DNA from 2 places in the Intrasporangium sp. Soil_C_50 genome. Region 2 is predicted to be linked to the other one. Evidence: predicted binding sites of a transcription regulator. Region 2 holds the regulator's gene; the other holds the start of a gene.
The links. Region 2 encodes HspR, which represses chaperone genes until heat shock. Its sites were predicted from a motif close to AAGTTGAGTCNNNNNGACTCAACTT; they were not measured.
Positions count from the first base shown of each region.

Region 1: the regulator HspR is predicted to act here: its motif matches at 7,916-7,940, upstream of AC3A5R_RS12590 (ATP-dependent Clp protease ATP-binding subunit).

Region 1 is NZ_JBDGKB010000004.1:224,875-235,426, forward strand. It holds gene AC3A5R_RS12540 (potassium channel family protein) at 1-443, shown strand, start outside; gene AC3A5R_RS12545 (YrdB family protein) at 440-844, shown strand; gene AC3A5R_RS12550 (GNAT family N-acetyltransferase) at 940-1,467, opposite strand; gene AC3A5R_RS12555 (GNAT family N-acetyltransferase) at 1,614-2,105, opposite strand; gene proC (pyrroline-5-carboxylate reductase) at 2,214-3,020, opposite strand; gene AC3A5R_RS12565 (proline dehydrogenase family protein) at 3,086-4,036, opposite strand; gene AC3A5R_RS12570 (maleylpyruvate isomerase N-terminal domain-containing protein) at 4,195-5,019, shown strand; gene AC3A5R_RS12575 (alpha-hydroxy-acid oxidizing protein) at 5,038-6,333, shown strand; gene AC3A5R_RS12580 (SAM-dependent methyltransferase) at 6,401-7,153, shown strand; gene AC3A5R_RS12585 (nucleoside deaminase) at 7,204-7,716, shown strand; gene AC3A5R_RS12590 (ATP-dependent Clp protease ATP-binding subunit) at 8,040-10,552, shown strand, end outside.
Region 2 is NZ_JBDGKB010000005.1:30,023-40,574, reverse strand. It holds gene AC3A5R_RS13295 (sugar phosphate isomerase/epimerase family protein) at 1-362, shown strand, start outside; gene AC3A5R_RS13290 (glycerate kinase) at 373-1,494, shown strand; gene AC3A5R_RS13285 (PQQ-dependent sugar dehydrogenase) at 1,487-2,767, opposite strand; gene dnaK (molecular chaperone DnaK) at 2,988-4,904, shown strand; gene AC3A5R_RS13275 (nucleotide exchange factor GrpE) at 4,901-5,563, shown strand; gene AC3A5R_RS13270 (DnaJ C-terminal domain-containing protein) at 5,665-6,696, shown strand; gene AC3A5R_RS13265 (heat shock protein transcriptional repressor HspR) at 6,743-7,195, shown strand; gene AC3A5R_RS13260 (ATP-binding protein) at 7,316-10,480, shown strand; gene AC3A5R_RS13255 (ribonuclease E inhibitor RraB) at 10,514-10,552, shown strand, end outside.

The sequences.
Region 1 (10,552 bases), on a different contig from region 2:
CCATCGTCGGCATCGGCTCCTCGGTCGAGTCCTCGGTGCTCGCGGCCGCCAACCTCGTCGACGCCGGGGTGCCCTCCATCTGGGCCAAGGCGCTCTCCCCCGAGCACAAGCGGATCCTCAGCCGCATCGGGGTGCACCACGTCATCTCGCCCGAGGCCGACTCGGGCCGACGCGTCGCGCACCTCGTCAACGGCAAGATGCTCGACTACATCGAGTTCGACGACGGGTTCGCCATCGTGAAGCTCAAGCCGCCGAGCGAGACCATCGGTTTCACGCTCGAGCAGAGCCAGGTGCGCCGCAAGTACGGGGTGACGATCGTCGGGGTCAAGGCTCCGGGCGAGGACTTCACGTACGCGGTACCGCAGACGAAGATCTCGGCGCACCACATGCTCATCGTCAGCGGCCCTACCGAGCTCATCGAGCGCTTCGCCGCGCGCCCGTGAGCACCCGTCGCGTCGACCAGGCGTCGAACGACAGGTCGTCGGCACCCGCGACGCCGACCGGTCCGTGGCTGCTCGTCGGCGCCGGACGGTTCGCCTCCGAGCTGGGGATGCTCGTGGCCCTCGGGGTGGGCGGCTGGACGTCGGGCGCGACGGGTGGGGCGGCGCTCGGCGTGGTCCTCGCGGTCGCGCTCCCGGTGCTGGCCGCCGCGGTGTGGGGCCGGTGGGTGGCCCCGCGGGCGGCGCACCGACTCGAGGACCCGGCCCGGCTGGGCGTCGAGCTCGTGCTGTTCGCGGCGGCCGCGGTCGGCCTGGTGCGCGCCGGTCACCCCGGCTGGGCGCTGGCCCTCGCGCTCCTGTGGGCGGCGACCGCCCCGTTCGGGCGTCGGCCGACGCCGTCCTGACCCCACGTCGTCATCCGCGCACGACGGCCGCCCCGGTTCGGCGGCGCGTTCGACGACGCGTTCGACGACGGCTCGGACGGGCGCGGACGACGGGCTCAGAGGTGCAGCGCGGGGCTGCGGTCGGCGCCGAGCGGAAGGACCATGGCGATCTCCTCCTCGCCGTCCTCCTCGCTGACGACACCCATCGGGCGGCGGTAGTCGGTGGGGCGGAAGCCCATGCCGCTCGCGAAGGCGACGGCGCGGCCGTTCTCGGTGCCGACCCAGTAGACGAGATGGGTCTGACCGCGCTCGGTGGCGAGGCGGGCACCCTCCTTGACGAGCGTCGTGGCGACGCCGGAACCACGGGCCTCGGGGTGCACCCAGAGGCCGAACAGCTCTCCGGCAGAGGCCTCCTCGGACTTCGCGGTACCGACGCTGACGACGCCGACCGCGCCCCCGTCGCGCTCGGCGACGAGGCGGGCCGATCGTCGCATGCGCTCGCGCCAGAGATCCTCGCCGTAGGCCTCCTCCTCGCCGATCGAGGCCGCGAACGCCTCGGGCGACTCGCGCAGGGCGGCGAGCCGGACCGATCGGTAGTCCTGCCAGTCGTCCTCGCCCAGGGGGCGCACGGTGATCTCCGTCATGGAGCAACCTTCGCACGAAGCCCCGACGGCGCGCACCCGCGGGGGCGTGAACATTTGCCCCGCGGGTCAGCACGGGCTCACCGACGCGTCTGCAGACGGCGACCCGCCGGCGGCCACCCGAGTCAGCCCGGCGTGGGCGACCCGTGTCAGGAGTCCGTGAGCCGGGCGACCATCTCGATCTCGTGCAGCTCCCCGCGGCGCGGGTGCGGGTGCGTCGCACCGGTGGCCACGAAGCCGCACCGCTCGTAGAGCGCCTGCGCAGCCGGGTTGTTGCTCGTCACCTCGAGGACCACCTCGGACTTGCCGCGCCGTCGGGCCTCGTCGAGAACGGCCTGCACGAGTGCTTCGCCCACACCGCGTCCTCGGGCACGCGCCGCGACGTACATGCCGAAAAGGGTTGCGACGGTGGCTCTCTCGGGCTCCCAGTGCGAACCGAGGCCAGCGCTGCCGAGCACCCCCGACGCGTCCCGGGCCTGCACGAGCCACGCACCCTCGATCCGCTCGCGCCAGTCGGCCTCGTCGTAGACGGCCTCGTCGGCGTGGGTGAACCAGAAGGCGTCGGGCGCGGCGACCAGCATCTCGAGGCGGATCTCGCGGTGGCTCTCCCAGTCGTCGGGGCCGACGGTGTGCAGGTGCATCGCGGGGTGGCCTGCACCTCGGCCGTCCGTTCCGCCCGTTCCGCTCCTTGCGTCCGGTGCGTCCGGTGCGCCCGGTCCGCTCGTGCCGTCCATGCAACCAGCGTCCTCTCAGCCCTGGCCGGAGGCCAGCTCCTTGCTGCGGGCCGCCGCGGCCTCCATCGCCGTGACGAACGCGGCGCGCACCTTGTGGTCGTCGAGCTGGCGCAGCGCCGCGACCGTCGTGCCACCGGGCGAGCTGACCTGCTCGCGAAGCACCGTCGGGTGCTCGCGGGTCTCCTTGAGCATCGTCGCGGCGCCGTACAGCGTCTGGACGACGAGCTCGGTCGAGGTGGCCCGGGGCAGGCCGAGCACGACGCCTGCCTCGATCATCGCCTCGACGACGTAGAAGATGTACGCCGGGCCCGACCCGGAGATCGCGGTGACGGCGTCGAGGTGCTTCTCGGCGAGCCGCACGACCTTGCCGCACGAGGACAGCAGCGCCTCGGCCTCGGCCAGGTGGTCGTCGGTGCAGTGGCTGCCCGGCGCGATGCCGGCCATCCCCTCGTCGACGAGCGCCGGCGTGTTCGGCATGACGCGCACGACCGACGTCCCCTCGGGCAGGCGCGACTCGAGGTACTCGGTCGTGATGCCGGCCGCGAGCGACACGACGACGTTGCCGGGCGCCACGTGGTCGTGGATCTCGTCCAGCAGCCCTGCCATGTCCTGGGGCTTGACGCAGAGCACCAGGGTGTCCGCAGCGTCGGCGGCGTCGGCGTTCGAGAGCGCCCGGACGCCGTAGCGCCCCGCGAGCGCGTCGACCTTCTCCGGCGTGCGGCCGGTGACGACGAGGTCGGCGGCCGGGCGGCCCGAGCGGATGAGCCCGGACACGAGCGTCTCGCCCATGACACCGGCTCCGAAGATCGCGGTCGTCGTCATCGTGGCCTCCTCAGCCGGTGGGGTCGGGTGGGATGGGTGGGGTCGGTGCGCTGGCACCGGAGGTGTCAGCCCTTGGTGGCGACGCCGCGCAGGAAGAACATGACGTTGGCGGGGCGCTCGGCCATCCGCCGCATGAGGTAGCCGTACCACTCCTGGCCGTAGGGGATGTACACGCGCATCTGGTCGCCGCGGTCGGCGATGCGACGCTGCTCCTCGGGCCGGATGCCGTAGAGCATCTGGTACTCGAACGACCTCGGGTCGCGGCCGGCCTGGCCCGCGAGCGCCCCGGCGATCTCGATGAGGCGCGGGTCGTGCGAGGCGACCATCGGGTAGCCGTCGCCCTTCATGAGCACCTTGAGGCAGCGCACGTAGGACTTGTCGACGTCGGCGCTGGACTGGAAGGCGACCGACTCGGGCTCCTTGTAGGCGCCCTTGCAGAGCCGGACGCGCGAGCCGGCGGTGGCGAGGTCGCGGCAGTCGGCCTCGGTCCGGTAGAGGTAGGCCTGCAGCACCGCGCCGACGCTCGGGAAGTCGGCGCGCAGCTCGCGCAGCGACTCGAGGGTGCGGTCGGTGGTCGTGTGGTCCTCCATGTCGAGGGTGACCGTCGTGCCGCCCTTATCGGCCGCCGTGCAGATCTCGCGGGCGTGGTCGAGGGCGATCTTGTCGCCGTCGCCCGGCAGGGCCTGGCCGAGGGCGCTCAGCTTGAGCGAGACCTCGACGGCGCCGCCCTGGGTCAGGCCCTTTTCCGACAGGCCCGTGAGGAGCCCGACGTACGCGTCGCGGGTGTGCTCGGCCTGGGCGAGCTCGAGGCAGTCCTCCCCGAGGTAGTCGATCGTGGCGAGTCGCCCGGAGGCGGCGATCTCGCCGGCGGCACCGACGACGTCGGCGCGGTCGGTGCCGGGCACGAAGCGCTTGACGACCGAGCGCGACACGGGCGCCTTCTCGATGACGTCTCGGATCTTCTCCTGCTTCGACAGCTGCAGGAGGGAGTTGCGCAGCAGGTCGCTGGCGTCCACGGCGGGCCTCCGGGGTCTTCTCGGGCGTTACGGACGGGCGGCGGTGGCCGTCCCTCGGGCGAAATCTACCGCCGCGGGCCGGGTGCCCCGTCCACGCCCGCTGCCGGGCGCCGTCGCTGCCCGCCGCGGGTCGGGCTCCGGTGCGGCAGACTCGGGCCGTGAGCCAGCACTCCCCCGACGCGTCCGATTCGTCGAGCCCCGCCTCGGTGCTGGCGTCCGGCATGACGCTCGAGGACCTCGGCGAGGGCCTGGGCACCGCCTCGACCGTGCTGCGCGGCAACGCCGGCTCGGCCGGCCTCGACGCGTCGGTGCCCACGTGCCCCGGCTGGACGGTGCTCGACCTCGTGGCCCACCAGGGGATGGTGCACCGCTGGGCCACGAGCCACGTACGAGGCGCCCCGGTGCAGGACCCGCAGCGGTTCGAGGCTGAGGGGCGCAGCGCGTCCGACGTGCTCGAGTGGTTCGACGAGGGTGCCACCGGCCTGCTGCAGGCCCTGTCCGACGCGCCGGACGACCTCGACGCCCTCACCTTCCTGCACGACGCGCCCGCGCCCCGCGTCTTCTGGACGCGGCGGCAGTGCTTCGAGACCTCGGTGCACGCCGTCGACGCCATGGCGGCCCGCCTCGGCCGGGCGCCTCGCGCCGACGAGACGTGGCTGCGCCCGCGCCCGGCCGCCGACGGCCTCGACGAGCTGCTGACCGGCTTCGTGCCGCGCCGCAAGCAGGGGGCCCAGCCCGAACGGCCGACGCGGCTGCTCGTGCGGCCCGACGACGCGTCGCTCGCCTGGCTGCTCGACCTCGCCCCCGACCGCCCGGCGACGACGACCCGGATCACCGACGTCGAGGCACTGGACGCGGGCGCCGACGTGGCCTGGACCGGTGGTGCGGTCGAGCTGTTCCTGCGGCTGTGGAGCCGCACCGACGCCGAGCCCGTCGACGCGCTCGAGCGCTGGTGGCGCGACACGGTGTCGGTGACGTGGTGAGCATGAGGAGGAGGTTCGATGCCTGAGGCAGGACTCGGCCGCGCGGTGCAGTCGGCGATCTACCGGGCGGGCGCCTTCGGGCGACGGCCCGAGGTCCCCACCGACGGCACGCAGCTGGAGGAGGCCGCCCGACGCGTCATGTCGAGGCGCGGGTTCGCCTACGTCGCAGGGTCGGCCGGGTCCGAGGCCACCGCGCGCGCCAACCGCGAGGCCTTCGACCGCTGGCAGGTGGTGCCCCGCATGCTCGTCGACACCCGGGAGCGCGACCAGTCGGTCGAGCTGTTCGGACGCCGCCACGCCTCACCCTTCCTCGTCTCCCCCATCGGCGTGCTGTCGATGGCGCACGCCGACGCCGACCTCGCGGTTGCCCGGGGCGCACGGGAGCAGCACGTGACGCCGGTCCTGAGCACCCAGGCGTCGGTGCCGATGGAGGACGTCGCGCGCGAGCTCGGAAGGTCCGGCCACTGGTACCAGCTGTACTGGAGCAGCGACGACGACCTCGTCGAAAGCCTCGTGTCGCGCGCCGAGGCCTGCGGCAGCGAGGCGCTCGTCGTCACCCTCGACACCGCCTACCTCGGCTGGCGCCCGCGCGACCTCGACCTGGGGCACCTGCCGTTCGCGCGCGGCGAGGGCATCGCTCAGTACACGTCCGACCCCGTCTTCCGCCGGCTGGTGGCGGAGCGCGTCGCGGCCGCGGAATCCGCTGGGGCACAAGAGCGTCCGCGCCCCACCCCGGCGGCGGTGTCGACGCTGCTGTCGATGAGCCGCAACCACCCGGGCGACACGCGTCGCAACCTCACCTCGGCCGAGCCGCGGGCCGCGGTCGAGGTGTTCCTCGACGTCTTCAGCCGGCCGTCGCTGACGTGGGAGGACCTACCGCGCCTGCGCGCCCTGACGACGATGCCCGTCGTGCTCAAGGGCGTGCTGCACCCCGAGGACGCGTTGCGCGCGGTCGACGAGGGCGTCGACGGGCTCTGGGTGTCGAACCACGGCGGGCGGCAGGTCGACCGGTCGGTAGCGGCGCTCGACGCGCTGCCCGGGGTCGTTGACGTGGTCCGCGGCGCCGGGTCCGCGATGCCGATCGTGTTCGACAGCGGGATCCGTTGCGGCGCAGACGCCTTCGTCGCCCTCGCACTGGGAGCCAGTGCGGTCGGCGTCGGTCGGCCCCACGTGTACGGGCTGGCGCTGGGCGGTGCGACCGGCGTCGCCGAGGTGCTCCGCAACCTGCGGGCCGAGCTCGACCTCCAGCTGGCGCTCACGGGGCGGACGTCGGTCGCGGCACTGACGCCCGACGACCTCGCGCGCCTCTCCTGAGCCGCGTCGCCAGCTCGCACAGTGGATCTCGGTCGACGCCGGGACCCGTGACAGGGAGGATCAGGGCATGCCTGCGCTGGACCACCTCACGAAGGACGCCTTTCCCAAGTCCGCGAAGTACGACGCCATGTGGCTCGTCGACCTCGACATGGGCCCCCACCCGCTGTGGCTGCTCGAGGACCTCGCGGCAGACCTCGACCTGCGCCCGGGCATGCGCGTGCTCGACCTGGGGTCCGGCCTCGGCGCGACGTCGGTGTTCCTGGCCAAGGAGTACGGCGTGCAGGTCGTGGCGGCCGACCTCTGGGTCGACCCGAGCGAGGCCGCCGCCGTGTTCGACAAGGAGGGCGTGGCCGACCGCGTCCTGCCGGTGCGGGTCGACGCCCACCAGCTGCCCTTCGGCCGCGGCGCCTTCGACGCGATCCTCAGCATCGACGCGTGGGAGTACTTCGGCACCGGCGACCACTACCCGCCCTACGTCGCCAAGTTCCTGCGCCCGGGCGGCCAGCTCGGCGTGGCGACGCCGGCGCTGACCACCGAGGTGCGCGAGCTCGGCGAGATCCCCGACCACGTCGACAAGGTCGTCGGCGCCGAGACCGCTGCCTGGCACACCGCCGAGTGGCTGCGCAGCCAGTGGGACTTCAGCCGCGCGTTCGCGTCGGTCACGGCGCGCACCCAGCCGGAGGGCTGCGCGAACTGGCTGCTGTGGGAGCGGGCGGTCAACGAGCTCAAGGGCCAGGCAACCTCGCCGGTGCAGCAGATGCTCGAGGCCGACGGTGGCGCCTTCGTCACGTTCGCGCTCGTCACCGGGAGGGTCGCGTGAGTGGCACCGACGCCACGGGCACCGACGCCACGGGCACCGACGCGTCGGGCGTGCCCGACGACACCGATGCCACACGCGTCACCGCGGCCGACCTCGTCCACCTGCGCCGGGCCGTCGAGCTGGCCCGACTGGCGCTCGAGCGCGGCGACGAGCCGTTCGGCTCGGTGCTCGTGTCCGCGGACGGCGAGGTGCTCTTCGAGGACCACAACCACGTCGTCGAGATGGACGAGACGCAGCACCCCGAGCTCGCCATCGCCCGCTGGGCCGGCGCGCGCCTCACCGGATCGGAGCGCGCCGCGGCCACGGTCTACACCTCGGGCGAGCACTGCGCCATGTGCTCGGCCGCGCACGGCTGGGTGGGCCTGGGCCGGATCGTCTACGCCGTCAGCAGCGAGCAGCTGGGCCGGTGGCGGGCGTCGTGGGGCGCGCCGCCCTCTCCGGTCCGCGCGCTCGCCATCACCGACGTCGTGCCGGACGCCGTCGTCGCCGGCCCGGCACCCCAGCTCGAGGACGAGGTGCACGACCTGCACCGGCGCTTCGCCCGCCGTCACCCACCCGCCTGACGCATCGGGCCCGCCGCCACGAACCCCGCCGACCGCACGTGGACGGGTCGAGCGGCCGGATCGACGCGCGGGAAGTGGCCGGAGAGGGGCGTTCGGGCGGTTCGATCCGGCCACTTGTCCCTCCAGCACAGCTCGGTCGCGCGGCCGGAGGCGTGGGTCGAGGGGTGGACAGCGTTTCGCCCACGGCGAACAGAGGCCGAACCTGAGCGCAACCGACTCAGGATGGGGAACAGGACCCGACGCCGCCGCGTTGGTCGGGTTGTGCTCGTCGACAGCGGGCACGGATAGCATCGAGATGTCTCTCGATCAGTCAGGAGAAGAACATGTTCGAACGGTTCACCGACAGGGCCCGGAGGGTGGTTGTCCTCGCGCAGGAGGAAGCGCGCCTGCTCAACCACAACTACATCGGGACCGAGCACATCCTCCTGGGTCTGATCCACGAAGGCGAAGGCGTCGCCGCGAAGGCCCTCGAGTCGCTCGACATCTCGCTCGAAGCGGTCCGGGCCCAGGTCCAGGAGATCATCGGCCAGGGGCAGCAGGCCCCCACCGGCCACATTCCCTTCACGCCCCGCGCCAAGAAGGTCCTCGAGTACTCGCTGCGCGAGGCCCTCCAGCTCGGCCACAGCTACATCGGCACCGAGCACATCCTCCTCGGCCTCATCCGTGAGGGCGAGGGCGTCGCCGCGCAGGTGCTCGTCAAGCTCGGCGCCGAGCTGAACAAGGTGCGCCAGCAGGTCATCCAGCTCCTGTCGGGCTACCAGGGCGGCCAGGGCAGCGAGAAGGCCGGCGCCGGAGTCGGCCAGGCCCAGGGCGAGGGCACCCCGGCGGGGTCGCTCGTGCTCGACCAGTTCGGCCGCAACCTCACGCAGGCCGCCCGCGAGGGCAAGCTCGACCCGGTCATCGGGCGCGAGAAGGAGATCGAGCGGGTCATGCAGGTGCTGTCCCGCCGCACCAAGAACAACCCCGTCCTCATCGGCGAGCCCGGCGTCGGCAAGACCGCCGTCGTCGAGGGCCTGGCCCAGGACATCGTCAAGGGCGAGGTGCCCGAGACGCTCAAGGACAAGCAGCTCTACACCCTCGACCTCGGCTCGCTCGTGGCCGGCAGCCGTTACCGCGGTGACTTCGAGGAGCGGCTCAAGAAGGTCCTCAAGGAGATCCGCACCCGCGGCGACATCATCATCTTCATCGACGAGATCCACACGCTCGTCGGTGCCGGTGCTGCCGAGGGCGCCATCGACGCGGCGAGCATCCTCAAGCCGATGCTGGCCCGCGGCGAGCTGCAGACGATCGGCGCGACGACGCTCGACGAGTACCGCAAGCACATCGAGAAGGACTCGGCCCTCGAGCGGCGCTTCCAGCCGATCCAGGTGCAGGAGCCGACGCTGCCGCACGCCATCGAGATCCTCAAGGGCCTGCGCGACCGCTACGAGGCGCACCACCGGGTCACGATCACCGACGGCGCGCTCGTCGCCGCGGCGAACATGGCCGACCGGTACATCAACGACCGCTTCCTCCCGGACAAGGCGATCGACCTCATCGACGAGGCGGGCGCACGACTGCGCATCCGCCGGATGACGGCGCCGCCGGACCTGCGCGACTTCGACGAGAAGATCGCCGCGCTGGTCCGCGAGAAGGAGTCGGCGATCGACGGCCAGGACTTCGAGCGCGCGGCCCGTGTCCGCGACGACGAGAAACGCCTGCGACAGGAGAAGGCCGAGCGCGAGGCGCAGTGGAAGTCGGGCGACATGGACGTCGTGGCCGAGGTCGACGAGGAGCTCATCGCCGAGGTCCTGGCTGCCAGCACCGGCATCCCGGTCTTCAAGCTGACCGAGGAGGAGTCGAGCCGACTGCTCCACATGGAGGACGAGCTGCACAAGCGCATCGTCGGCATGGACGACGCCGTCAAGGCGCTGTCCCAGGCGATCCGCCGCACCCGCGCCGGTCTGAAGGACCCGCGTCGTCCGGGTGGCTCGTTCATCTTCGCCGGCCCCACCGGCGTCGGTAAGACCGAGCTGGCCAAGACGCTCGCCGAGTTCCTCTTCGGCAGCGAGGACGCGCTCATCCAGCTCGACATGTCCGAGTACTCCGAGAAGCACACGGTGAGCCGCCTGTTCGGCTCGCCCCCCGGCTACGTCGGCTACGAGGAGGGCGGCCAGCTCACCGAGAAGGTGCGCCGCAAGCCGTTCTCCGTCGTGCTCTTCGACGAGGTCGAGAAGGCCCACCCGGAGATCTTCAACTCGCTGCTCCAGGTGCTCGAGGACGGCCGCCTCACCGACTCCCAGGGTCGGATGGTCGACTTCAAGAACACGGTCATCATCATGACGACCAACCTCGGCACGCGGGACATCTCCAAGGCCAACATGGGCTTCTCGGCCGGGCCCGACAGCCGCTCGGACTACGAGCGTATGAAGGCGAAGGTCACCGACGAGCTCAAGCAGCACTTCCGGCCCGAGTTCCTCAACCGCGTCGACGACACCATCGTGTTCCCGCACCTCAACAAGGACGAGATCACGCAGATCGTCGACCTCGAGATCGCCAAGCTCGACAAGCGGCTCAAGGACAAGGACATGGGCATCGAGCTCACGCAGGCGGCCAAGGACCTGCTCGCCAAGAAGGGCTACGACCCCGTGCTCGGTGCGCGCCCGCTGCGTCGCACCATCCAGCGCGAGATCGAGGACGCCCTCTCGGAGAAGATCCTCTACGCCGAGTTCACGTCCGGGCAGTACATCAAGGTCGACACCGAGGGCGAGGGCAAGGAGGAGACGTTCACCTTCTCCGACATGGCCCACCCCGACGCGTCGCACCGCCCGGCCGACGACCTCCCGGCGCTGCCCGA
Region 2 (10,552 bases):
CCCTCGACCTCGCCGCCGACCACGACCCGGCCGCCGTCGGCGTCGTCGTCGACACCTTCCACGTGTTCTGGGACCCGGCCGCCGAGGCGATGGTCGAACGCGCCGGGCGCGAGGGCCGGATCAGCTCCTACCAGGTGTGCGACTTCAACCTCCCGATCCCCGAGGGGGCGCTGCTGTCGCGCGGGATGATGGGCGACGGCCACATCGACTTCGAGCGCTGGACGCGTGCCGTGACGCGGGCGGGTTACGCGGGCGACATCGAGGTCGAGATCTTCAACGCCGACATCTGGTCGCGCGACCCGGCCGAGGTGCTCACCCAGATGCGGGAGCGCTACGACGCGCTCGTCGCGCCGTGGCTCTGACGTGATACCGGTGACCAGCCGGCCGCTGCGCGTCGTCGTCGCACCCGACTCCTTCAAGGGCAGCGCGTCCGCGCCCGAGGTGGCGGCCGCGCTGGTCCGCGGCTGGCTCCGGGCCCGACCCGCCGACGAGGTCGTCGAAGTGCCGATGGCCGACGGCGGCGAGGGCACGCTCGACGCGGTCCTCGCCTCCGAGCGGGCCGTCGTGCACGTCGAGACGGTGCGCCTGCCCGGTCGTCGCGAGCACCGCGCCCGCTGGGCCACGGTCGGCGACCGGGCCGTGGTCGAGCTGGCCGAGTGCTGCGGCCTGCCCCTCGTCGGCACCGGCGACCCGGGCGGCGCCGACACCGACGCCCTCGGCCGGGTGCTCGCCGCTGCCCTCGACGTCGGCGTGGCGGAGGTGACGCTCGCCGTGGGCGGCTCGGCGTCGACCGACGGCGGCAGCGGCGCACTGCGCGCCCTCGGCCTGCGCGTCCTCGACGCGTCGGGCGGGGACGTCGGGCCGGGCGGGCTCGGGCTGTCCGCGGCGACGCACGTCGACGCGAGCACACTGCGCCCGGCCCCTTCCGACGGCGTCACGATCCTCTGCGACGTCACGGCACCGCTGCTCGGCCCGGCGGGCGCGGCCCACGTGTTCGGGCCGCAGAAGGGGGCCTCGCCCGAGCAGGTCGTCACGCTCGAAGCTGCCCTGGCCCGGTGGCACGCCGTCCTCGAGGGTGACGCGGACCAGCCGGGAGCCGGCGCGGCCGGGGGCACCGCCTACGGGTTCGCGACGCTCTGGGGCGCGGTGCTACGGCCCGGAGCCGCCGCCGTCGCCTCGCTCGTCGGGCTTCCCGACGCCGTGGCGGGTGCCGACGTCGTCGTCAGTGGGGAGGGCCGCTGGGACGAACAGTCGCTCACCGGCAAGGTGGCCGGTCACGTGCTGGGGCTCGCGGCCGCCGCCGGTGCGCGCGGCGTCGTCGTGGCCGGTGACCTCGCCGCGCCCCTTCCTGCCGGAGTGACCGGGTGGTCGCTCGTCGACGCGGCGGGCGGTTTCGACGCCGCCCGGTCCGACGCGGTTCGCTGGCTCGAGGCCGTCGGCGAGCACGCCGCAGGGGCCGTCGCGACCGGCGACCGCGAGGCCCGGGTCAGCTGACGCGCAGCACGAGGATCCGGTCGTCGCCGGCATTCGGCGAGGTGCGTCCGTCGCGGTTGCTCGTCGTCACGAGCAGCGTCCGGTCGTCGATGGCAAGGACGCTGCGCAGGCGGCCGTAGCGGCCGTCGAGGAACGCCTGCGGGGCGCCGGCCGTGGTCGCGCCGTCGAGCGGCACCCGCCACAGCCGCTCGCCCTTGAGGCCGCCGAGCCAGGCCGACCCGGCCGCGATGGCGATCCCGCTCGGTGAGTTCGCGTCCGGGTTCCACTGCACGACGGGCGACACGATCCCCGGCTGGGACGTCTTTCCCTCGGTCTGGGGCCAACCGTAGTTGCCACCCTTGCGGATGAGGTTGAGCTCGTCGTGGAGGTGGTCGCCGAACTCCGAGGACCACAACCGCCCGGAGGCGTCCCACACGATGCCCTCGACGTTGCGGTGTCCGTAGCTCCACACGAGCGTGCCGAACGGGTTGCCGGGAGCCGGCCGGCCCGCCGTGGTCAGCCGCAGGATCTTGCCGCCGAGCGACGAGCGGTCCTGTGCCAGAGAGGGGTTGCCGGCCTCGCCGGTCGTGGCGTAGAGGTAGCCGTCGGGGCCGAAGGCGAGGCGACCGCCGTTGTGGTGCACCCCGTGCGGGATGCCGCGCACGATGACGTGCAGTGCCCCGAGCTGCTGCCCAGCGGGCGCTGTGGCGTCGTAGGTCATCGTCGCGATGCGGTTGTCGTTCGCAGTGGAGTAGTACACGAAGAGCGTTCTGTCCGAGGCGAACCGGGGGCTCACTGCGATGCCGAGCAGCCCTGCCTCGCCCTGCTGGTCGACGTTCGACACGACGCCGGGCACGCGCCCGACGCTCGTGACGCGTCCGGTGGACAGGTCGATGCGCCGGACGCGTCCGTCGTCACGCGTCGTGACCAGGACGGCTGTCCGGTCGGCTAGCAGCGCCAGGCCCCACGGCACGTCGAGACCGGTGGCGAGGGTGCGCAGCACCGTCACCGATCCGGTCGGTCGGCCCGCGCGCGAGGTCGCCGACGGGGTGGGGGTCGGTACGGGCCCGGTCGTGGTCGGTGTCGTCGCGGCCGGCGACGTCGAGGATGCGGTGCTCGTCGGGACGGAGGAGGTGGAGGTCGCGACGGCACCGGTCGAGGTCGTCGTCGCTGTCGGGCCGCCGGACGAGCAGGCGGTGGTCCCGAGGACGCCCACGATCGCGAGCCTGCCCAGCGCCCGACCGGCTGCCCGTCGGCCACCGTGCCGGGGACCGCTCGTCCTCGTCAGGGTCATCGCCCGTCCACCTCGCCGCTCGGCTGCCCCGCTCGTGCTCCCGACGGTACCCACGGCACCTGTGGATCCGCGCGCGGGAACAATCGGCATGACCACGGAGTTGAGCCAACCAGACGCAAGATTTGCGAGCGCGGCTTTGACAACGACGGGCCCGCTGGCGCAGATTGAGCGAGGACCTGTCAACCGGACCAGAGCATCACCAGAGCATCAAGGAGTCACCATGGCACGTGCGGTCGGAATCGACCTCGGCACCACCAACTCGGCCGTCTCCGTCCTCGAGGGCGGCGAGCCGACGATCATCGCGAACGCCGAGGGCGGTCGCACGACCCCGTCGGTCGTCGCCTTCAGCAAGAACGGTGAGGTGCTCGTCGGCGAGGTCGCCAAGCGCCAGGCCGTCACGAACGTCGACCGGACGATCCGTTCCGTCAAGCGCCACATGGGCACCGACTGGCGCTCGCCCGAGATCGACGGCAAGACCTACACGGCGCAGGAGATCAGCGCCCGCATCCTCCAGAAGCTCAAGCGCGACGCCGAGTCCTACCTCGGCGAGACCGTGACCGACGCCGTCATCACCGTGCCCGCGTACTTCGACGACGCCGAGCGCCAGGCCACCAAGGAGGCCGGTGAGATCGCGGGCCTCAACGTCCTGCGCATCGTCAACGAGCCCACCGCGGCCGCGCTCGCCTACGGCCTCGACAAGGGCAAGGAGGACGAGCTCATCCTCGTCTTCGACCTCGGTGGCGGCACGTTCGACGTGTCCCTCCTCGAGGTCGGCAAGGACGCCGAGGACGGCTTCGCCACGATCCAGGTGCGCGCCACCAACGGCGACAACCACCTCGGTGGCGACGACTGGGACGACGTCATCGTCCAGCACCTCATCACCCAGGTGAAGAACAAGACGGGCCAGGACCTGTCCAAGGACAAGATCGCGATGCAGCGCCTCCGCGACGAGGCCGAGCGCGCCAAGAAGGAGCTCTCCACCGCGACGAGCACCAACATCTCGGCGCAGTACATCTCGATGACGCCCGAGGGCCCGATCCACCTCGACGAGAACGTCACCCGCGCGCAGTTCGAGCAGATGACCAAGGCGCTGCTCGACCGCACCAAGGCCCCGTTCCACAAGGTCATCGAGGACGCCGGCATCAAGGTGTCCGACATCGACCACGTCGTCCTCGTCGGCGGCTCGACCCGCATGCCCGCGGTCGCGGCCCTCGTCAAGGAGATGACCGGCGGCAAGGAGCCCAACAAGGGCGTCAACCCCGACGAGGTCGTCGCCATGGGCGCGAGCCTGCAGGCCGGCGTCCTCAAGGGCGAGCGCAAGGACGTCCTGCTCATCGACGTCACGCCGCTGAGCCTCGGCATCGAGACCAAGGGTGGCCTGTTCACCAAGCTCATCGAGCGCAACACCGCGATCCCGACGAAGCGCTCGGAGATCTTCAGCACCGCCGACGACAACCAGCCCTCGGTCCTCATCCAGGTCTTCCAGGGTGAGCGCGAGATCGCCCAGCACAACAAGTCGCTCGGCACCTTCGAGCTGACCGGCATCGCGCCGGCCCCCCGCGGCGTGCCGAAGATCGAGGTCACCTTCGACATCGACGCCAACGGCATCGTCAACGTCAGTGCCAAGGACCAGGGCACCGGCAAGGAGCAGAAGATGACGATCACCGGCGGCTCGGCCCTGTCCAAGGAGGAGATCGACCGGATGGTCAAGGACGCCGAGGCGCACGCCGAGGAGGACCACAAGCGTCGCGAGCAGGCCGAGGTGCGCAACCAGGCCGAGCAGCTCGTCTTCTCGACCGAGAACTTCCTCAAGGAGTCCGGCGACAAGATCCCGGCCGACGTCAAGACGCCGGTCGAGGAGTCGCTCGCCGACCTCAAGGCCGCGATCGCCGAGGGCTCCGAGGCCACGGCCGAGGACGTCAAGGCCAAGATCGAGGACCTCAACACCAAGTCGCAGGCCATGGGCCAGGCGGTCTACGCCTCGGAGCAGGCGAGCGCCGCCTCCGCCGGCGCCCCGGGCGCCGACGGCACGGGTCCCGACGGGGCCCACTCGGGTTCGGCCGGCGCGGACGCGTCCGACGACGACGTCGTCGACGCCGAGGTCGTCGACGAGGACGAGGCCAAGGACGCCAAGTGACCGAGTCCGCCCCGAACCCACAGGCCGAGGGCGCCCAGCCCGGCGCCGGCGGGCCCGAGGTGACGGACGCGCAGGGTGCCGGCGGCGAGTCCGCCGGCACCCCCGGCGCGGGCGCCCGGGGCCACCACACGTACTACGAGGGTGGCCCCGGCGCCTCGTCCGAGCCCGGTGGCGACGACGAGTACGACCACGGCTCGGAGTCCGCCACCGAGCGGGAGGCCCTCGCGCAGGAGGACGCGCTCGCGGCGTCCTACCTCGCCGACCTCCAGCGTCTGCAGGCCGAGTACGTCAACTACAAGAAGCGCGTCGACCGCGACCGCGAGGTCATCCGCCACACCGCGGTGGGCAGCGTCGTCGAGTCGCTGCTGCCGGTGCTCGACGACATCCACATGGCCCGTCAGGCCGGCGACCTCGCCGGCGGACCCTTCGCGGCCATCGCCGACAAGCTCGAGGCGACGCTCGGCCGTTTCGGCGTCGAGCGCCTCGGCGAGGCGGGCGAGGAGTTCGACCCCAACGTGCACGAGGCCCTCATGCACGTCGAGGCCGAGCTGCCCGAGGGTGCCACGGGCACGACCGTCGTCCAGGTGCTCCAGCCGGGCTACCGCATCGGTGACCGGCTCGTCCGCGCCGCCCGGGTGTCGGTTGCCGACCCCGCGTGAGCGCCACGCCGCGCCGACGCCCCACGCGTCGGCCGGCATCGATGATGATGTGAGGACCGCAGCGGATCGCGTGCGGCCGCAGCAGGAGAGGCAGGTGCGCCATGGCTAGCCAGGACTGGTTCGAGAAGGACTTCTACGCGACCCTCGGCGTCGCCCAGGATGCCGACGCTGCCGCGATCAAGAAGGCCTACCGCAAGCTCGCCCGCGACCTGCACCCCGACCACAACGTCGGCGACACCAGGGCCGAGGAGCGCTTCAAGGAGATCGGCGAGGCCTACGCGGTCCTGTCCGACCCCGAGCAGCGCCGCGAGTACGACGCGATCCGCGCCATGTCGCACGGGGGCGCCCGCTTCACCGCGGGCGGCCCCGGCGGCGGGGGCGCCGGGTTCGAGGACATCTTCTCCGCCTTCGGCGGGGCGGCTGGTCCCGGCGGCACCCGCGTCCGCTTCGGCGGGGGTGGTGCCGGTGCCGGCCAGCCGAACCTCGAGGACATCCTCGGGCAGATGTTCGGCGGCGGCGCCCCGGGTGGTGCGGGCGGCTTCGGCCAGCAGTACGGCGGCTATGGCGCGCCGGCCGGCCCGCGACCCGGCGCCGACGTGCAGGCCTCGACGAGCATCGGCTTCCGCGACGCCGTCGAGGGCTCCACGGTGACGCTCAGCTCGCCCGACCTCGGCCGGCTCAACGCGCGGATCCCCGCCGGTGTCAAGGACGGCCAGAAGATCCGCCTCCGCGGCAAGGGCCGTCAGGGCGAGGCCGGCGGTCCCGCCGGCGACCTCATCCTCACGGTGACCGTCGAGAAGCACCCGGTCTTCGGGCGCGACGGCGACAACCTCACCGTCGACCTCCCCGTCACCTTCGCCGAGGCCGCGCTCGGGGCCACCGTCCCGGTGCCGACCCTCGACGGCGGGCAGGTCAAGGTGCGCATCGCGGCCGGCACCCCGAGCGGGCGCGTCCTGCGCGTCAAGGGCCGCGGCGTCCACCGCGGCGAGCACACCGGCGACCTCCTGGCCAAGGTGCAGGTCGTCGTGCCGCAGCGGCTCACCGACGAGGCCCGCGCCGCGATCGAGACGATGGCTGCGGCCGAGGACGGCCAGGACCCCCGCGCCGACCTCTTCCGCCGGGCCCGGGCCTGACGCCGGACGGCCCACCCGAGGGCACGACGAGGAAGGAGCGGTGAGCATGGCACGCAGGAGCGCACGCCCCGCAGGGCACGACGACGACGCGCCCGTCTTCGTCATCTCCGTCGCGGCCGAGCTGGCCGGGATGCACGCGCAGACGCTGCGCCAGTACGACCGCCTCGGGCTCGTGACGCCGTCGCGGACCCGGGGCGGTGGGCGTCGCTACAGCACCCGCGACGTCGAGCTGCTCCGCGAGGTGCAGCGCCTCTCGCACGAGGGCGTCTCGCTCGTCGGCATCCAGCGCATCCTCGACCTCGAGAACCACGTGACCGCGCTGCAGTCCAGGGTCGAGGAGCTCGCGGCCGACCTCGAGCGCACCCGGGCGGCCCTGCACGCGAGCACGCGGTTCTTCGCGGTCGGCCCGCGCGGCGAGGCCGTCCCGATGCGTCCCGGGCAGCGCCCGCCGCGCACCGCCGCCTCGCAGGCGCTCGTCGTCTGGCGTCCTCAGCACTGACGCGACAGGGCCAGCGGCGCGTCCGCGCCCGTTTGGCAAGCCCGGGGTGAGGTGCAAGGATTGCCGGGCCTCCAGCCACGCGGGCACTGGCTGTGCCATGCCCAGGTGGAGGATCTTCTCTTGACCCACCCGCTCGACCCGACGACGTCGTACGGTGTTCCCGACCCTGCCGGAGCCGGCGAGACGTGGGAGCAGATGCCGAGGCTCGTGCTGCCCGAGACCGATCTCGGGCGTCTCTTCGCAACCGTCGACTGGGCGGCCACCGCGCTCGGCCCCGTGGACACGTGGCCGGCCGAGCTCGTCAGCGTGGTCAACGCGGCGCTGGCGCAGCGGTTCCCCATCCTCGTGTGCTGGGGTCCCGAGCTGCTCATGCTCTACAACGACGCCTACCGGGTCCTGCTCGGCGACGAGAAGCACCCGGCGGCTCTCGGCCTGCCGGTGCGCGACGTGTGGCCCGAGGTGTGGGACGTCATCGAGCCGCGGTTCACCGAGGTGACGACGACGCGCGAGCCGTCGTGGGACGAGGACCAGCTGCTCGTCGTCGATCGCAACGGCTTCCTCGAAGAGGCCTACTTCACGTGGTCCTACAGCGTCGTCAGCGGTTCCGAGGGGGAGGTCGCCGGGATCCTCGACATCTCGACCGAGACGACGAGCAAGGTGCTGGCCGAGCGGCGCGCCTCGATCGTGTCGCGGCTCGGCGCGGCCCTCGGCGGCGCCGCCACGATCGAGGACGTCGAGCGGCTGGCGCTCGGGATCGTGCGCGAGAACGTCAACGACCACGCGTCCGTCGACCTCGTGGTGGACCCCGTCGAAGCGGCGGACGCGGTCGACGCGCCGGGCGCTCCCGCCGGCCACGTGCACGTCGTGCCGGTCGTCGAGCCCGGCCGCGACGAGGCGAGCGCCTCGCTCGTCTTCACCGCCAACCTGCGGCGCCCGTGGGACGAGCAGCTGCAGGCCTACGTCGAGCTGTGCGCGTCGCACGTCGCCGCCGCCTTCGCCGGGGTGCGCCGCCTCGACGACGAGCGGCAACGGGCCGAGGCCCTCGCCGAGCTCGACGCCGCCAAGAGCGCCTTCTTCACCAACATCAGCCACGAGCTGCGCACCCCGCTGACGCTCATCGCCGGTCCCGTCGAGGACGCCCTCGACGAGCCCGACCTCGAGCCGGCCGTCCGGCGCCACCTCGAGCTCGTCGGCCGCAACGCCGAGCGGCTGCGGGTCCTCGTCGACCAGCTGCTCGACATCACCCGCATCGACGCCGGCCGGGTCGAGCCGCACGTCGTCGAGACCGACGTCGCCGAGCTCGTGCGCGGCCTCGCTGCCAGCTTCCGCCCCGCCGTGCACCGCGTCGGGCTCACCTTCGCCACCGACGTGCCCGACCTCGGCCGTCCCGCCTGGGTCGACCGCGACATGGTCGAGCGGATCGTGCTCAACCTGCTGTCCAACGCCCTGAAGTACACGCCCACGGGCGGGGTCGAGGTGACCCTCCACGCGCTGGAGGACGGCTTCGAGGTGCTCGTCACCGACTCCGGGATCGGCATCCCGGCGGCCGACCTCGCGTCGGTCTTCGAGCGGTTCCGGCAGCTGCCGCGCACCGACGGCGCGCGCTCGCGGGAGGGCGCCGGCATCGGCCTCTTCCTCGTGCGCCAGCTCGCCGAGCTGCAGGGCGGCCACGCCTGGGTCGACTCGGTCGAGGGCATGGGCAGCACGTTCGGCGTCCGCCTCCCGTGGGGTCGGCCCCCGGAGGGCGTCGAGCCGGCGAGCCCGTCGATCACGCCGCGCGCCGTCGAGTCCTTCCTCGTCGAGGCCCAGGGCTGGGACGCCGGGGCCGACGCGCCCCTCGACGACGCCATCGTCGCCGCCCTGCCGGCCGAGCCCGGTCTCGCGCCGGTCAACGGCGTCGAGGTGCAGCCCGACGAGCGTCCCCTGCTGCTGCTCGCCGAGGACAACGGCGACATGCGCGCCTACCTCGCGGAGGCCCTGGCCGACCGGTACGAGGTCGTCACCGCCCGCGACGGCGTCGAGGCCCTGAAGGCGGCGCGGTCACGCCGGCCCGACCTCGTCCTCGCCGACGTCATGATGCCGCGGCTCGACGGCCTCGGCCTGCTGCAGGCGCTGCGCGACGACGACGTGCTCGCCGACCTCCCCGTGGTCATGCTGACCGCGCGGGCCGGCGACGAGGCGAGCGTCACCGGCCTCGTCCGCGGCGCCGACGACTACGTCGCCAAGCCCTTCGAGATGCGTCACCTGCGGGCTCGCCTGTCCGCCAACCTCGCCCGTTCCCGCGAGCGCGCCCGCGACGCCGCGTGGCGCCGCGCCGTCGTCGCCTCGCTGCACGAGCCGCTGGCCGTGTTCGAGCCCGGCGGACGGGTCGTCTCGCTCAACGAGGCCTTCACCCGCACCTACGGTTGGAGCCTCGAGGACGGCCCCATCGAGCTGCCCCACCCGTGGACCGTCGAGGGCGCCACGACGGCCGCTGGCCGCGTCGAGCGCATCCTCGCCTCGAGCGGCACGGTCGAGGAGTCGCTGGCGATCGCCCGCAGCGACGGCAGCCGCGCGCAGGTGTCGATCACCTCGTCGGTCATCCCGGCCAGCGGCATGCACCCGGCCCTCGTCGTCAGCGTCGTGCGCGACACGACCCTGCAGCACGAGGCCGAGCAGCGCCGCGCCCGCGCTGCCGCGCTCGTCTCCGAGCTGCGCTCGGCGGAGGACCTCGAGACGGTCGTGTCCGCGGTCGTCACGGGCTTCAGCATCCTCTTCGACGGCATCGCGACGCTCCAGCTGCCCGGGCGCTCCGCCGCCGAGCGGCTCTACTTCAAGCCGCACGGCCCGACGCCCGCCGCCGAGCTGCACCCGCTCACCCGCGCCGTGCTCACGACCGGTGAGCTGCCGGGCGGGCAGGACGCGCGCGACGAGGCGGCGCCGGGGATCCTCTTCGAGCCGGCCGGGCCCGACTCGCCGGTGCGGGTCTGGGTGCGGTTCCGGGCACCGCGCGCGGTCTCGGCCGACGAGCGGATCGCCGGCGACCTCATCGCCCAGCTGCTGGCCCAGGCCGTCGACCGGGTCGCGGCGCGGCAGGACCGCGACAGCAAGGAGGCCCAGCTGCGCCAGGCCATCGAGAGCCACCGCCTCATCGGCCACGCCGTCGGCGTGCTCATCGAGCGGCACCGGATCACCTCGGTCCAGGGCTTCGAGATGCTGCGCCAGTCCTCGCTCAACCGCAACATCAAGCTGCGCGAGCTGGCCCAGCGCGTCGTCGAGACGGGCCTCGACCCCGTCGACGCCTGACGCCCGGCGCCTGGCCCTCCGTACACTCGCGCCGTGGAGCACGTGGACCCCGACGCGGCCGATGCGCCCGAC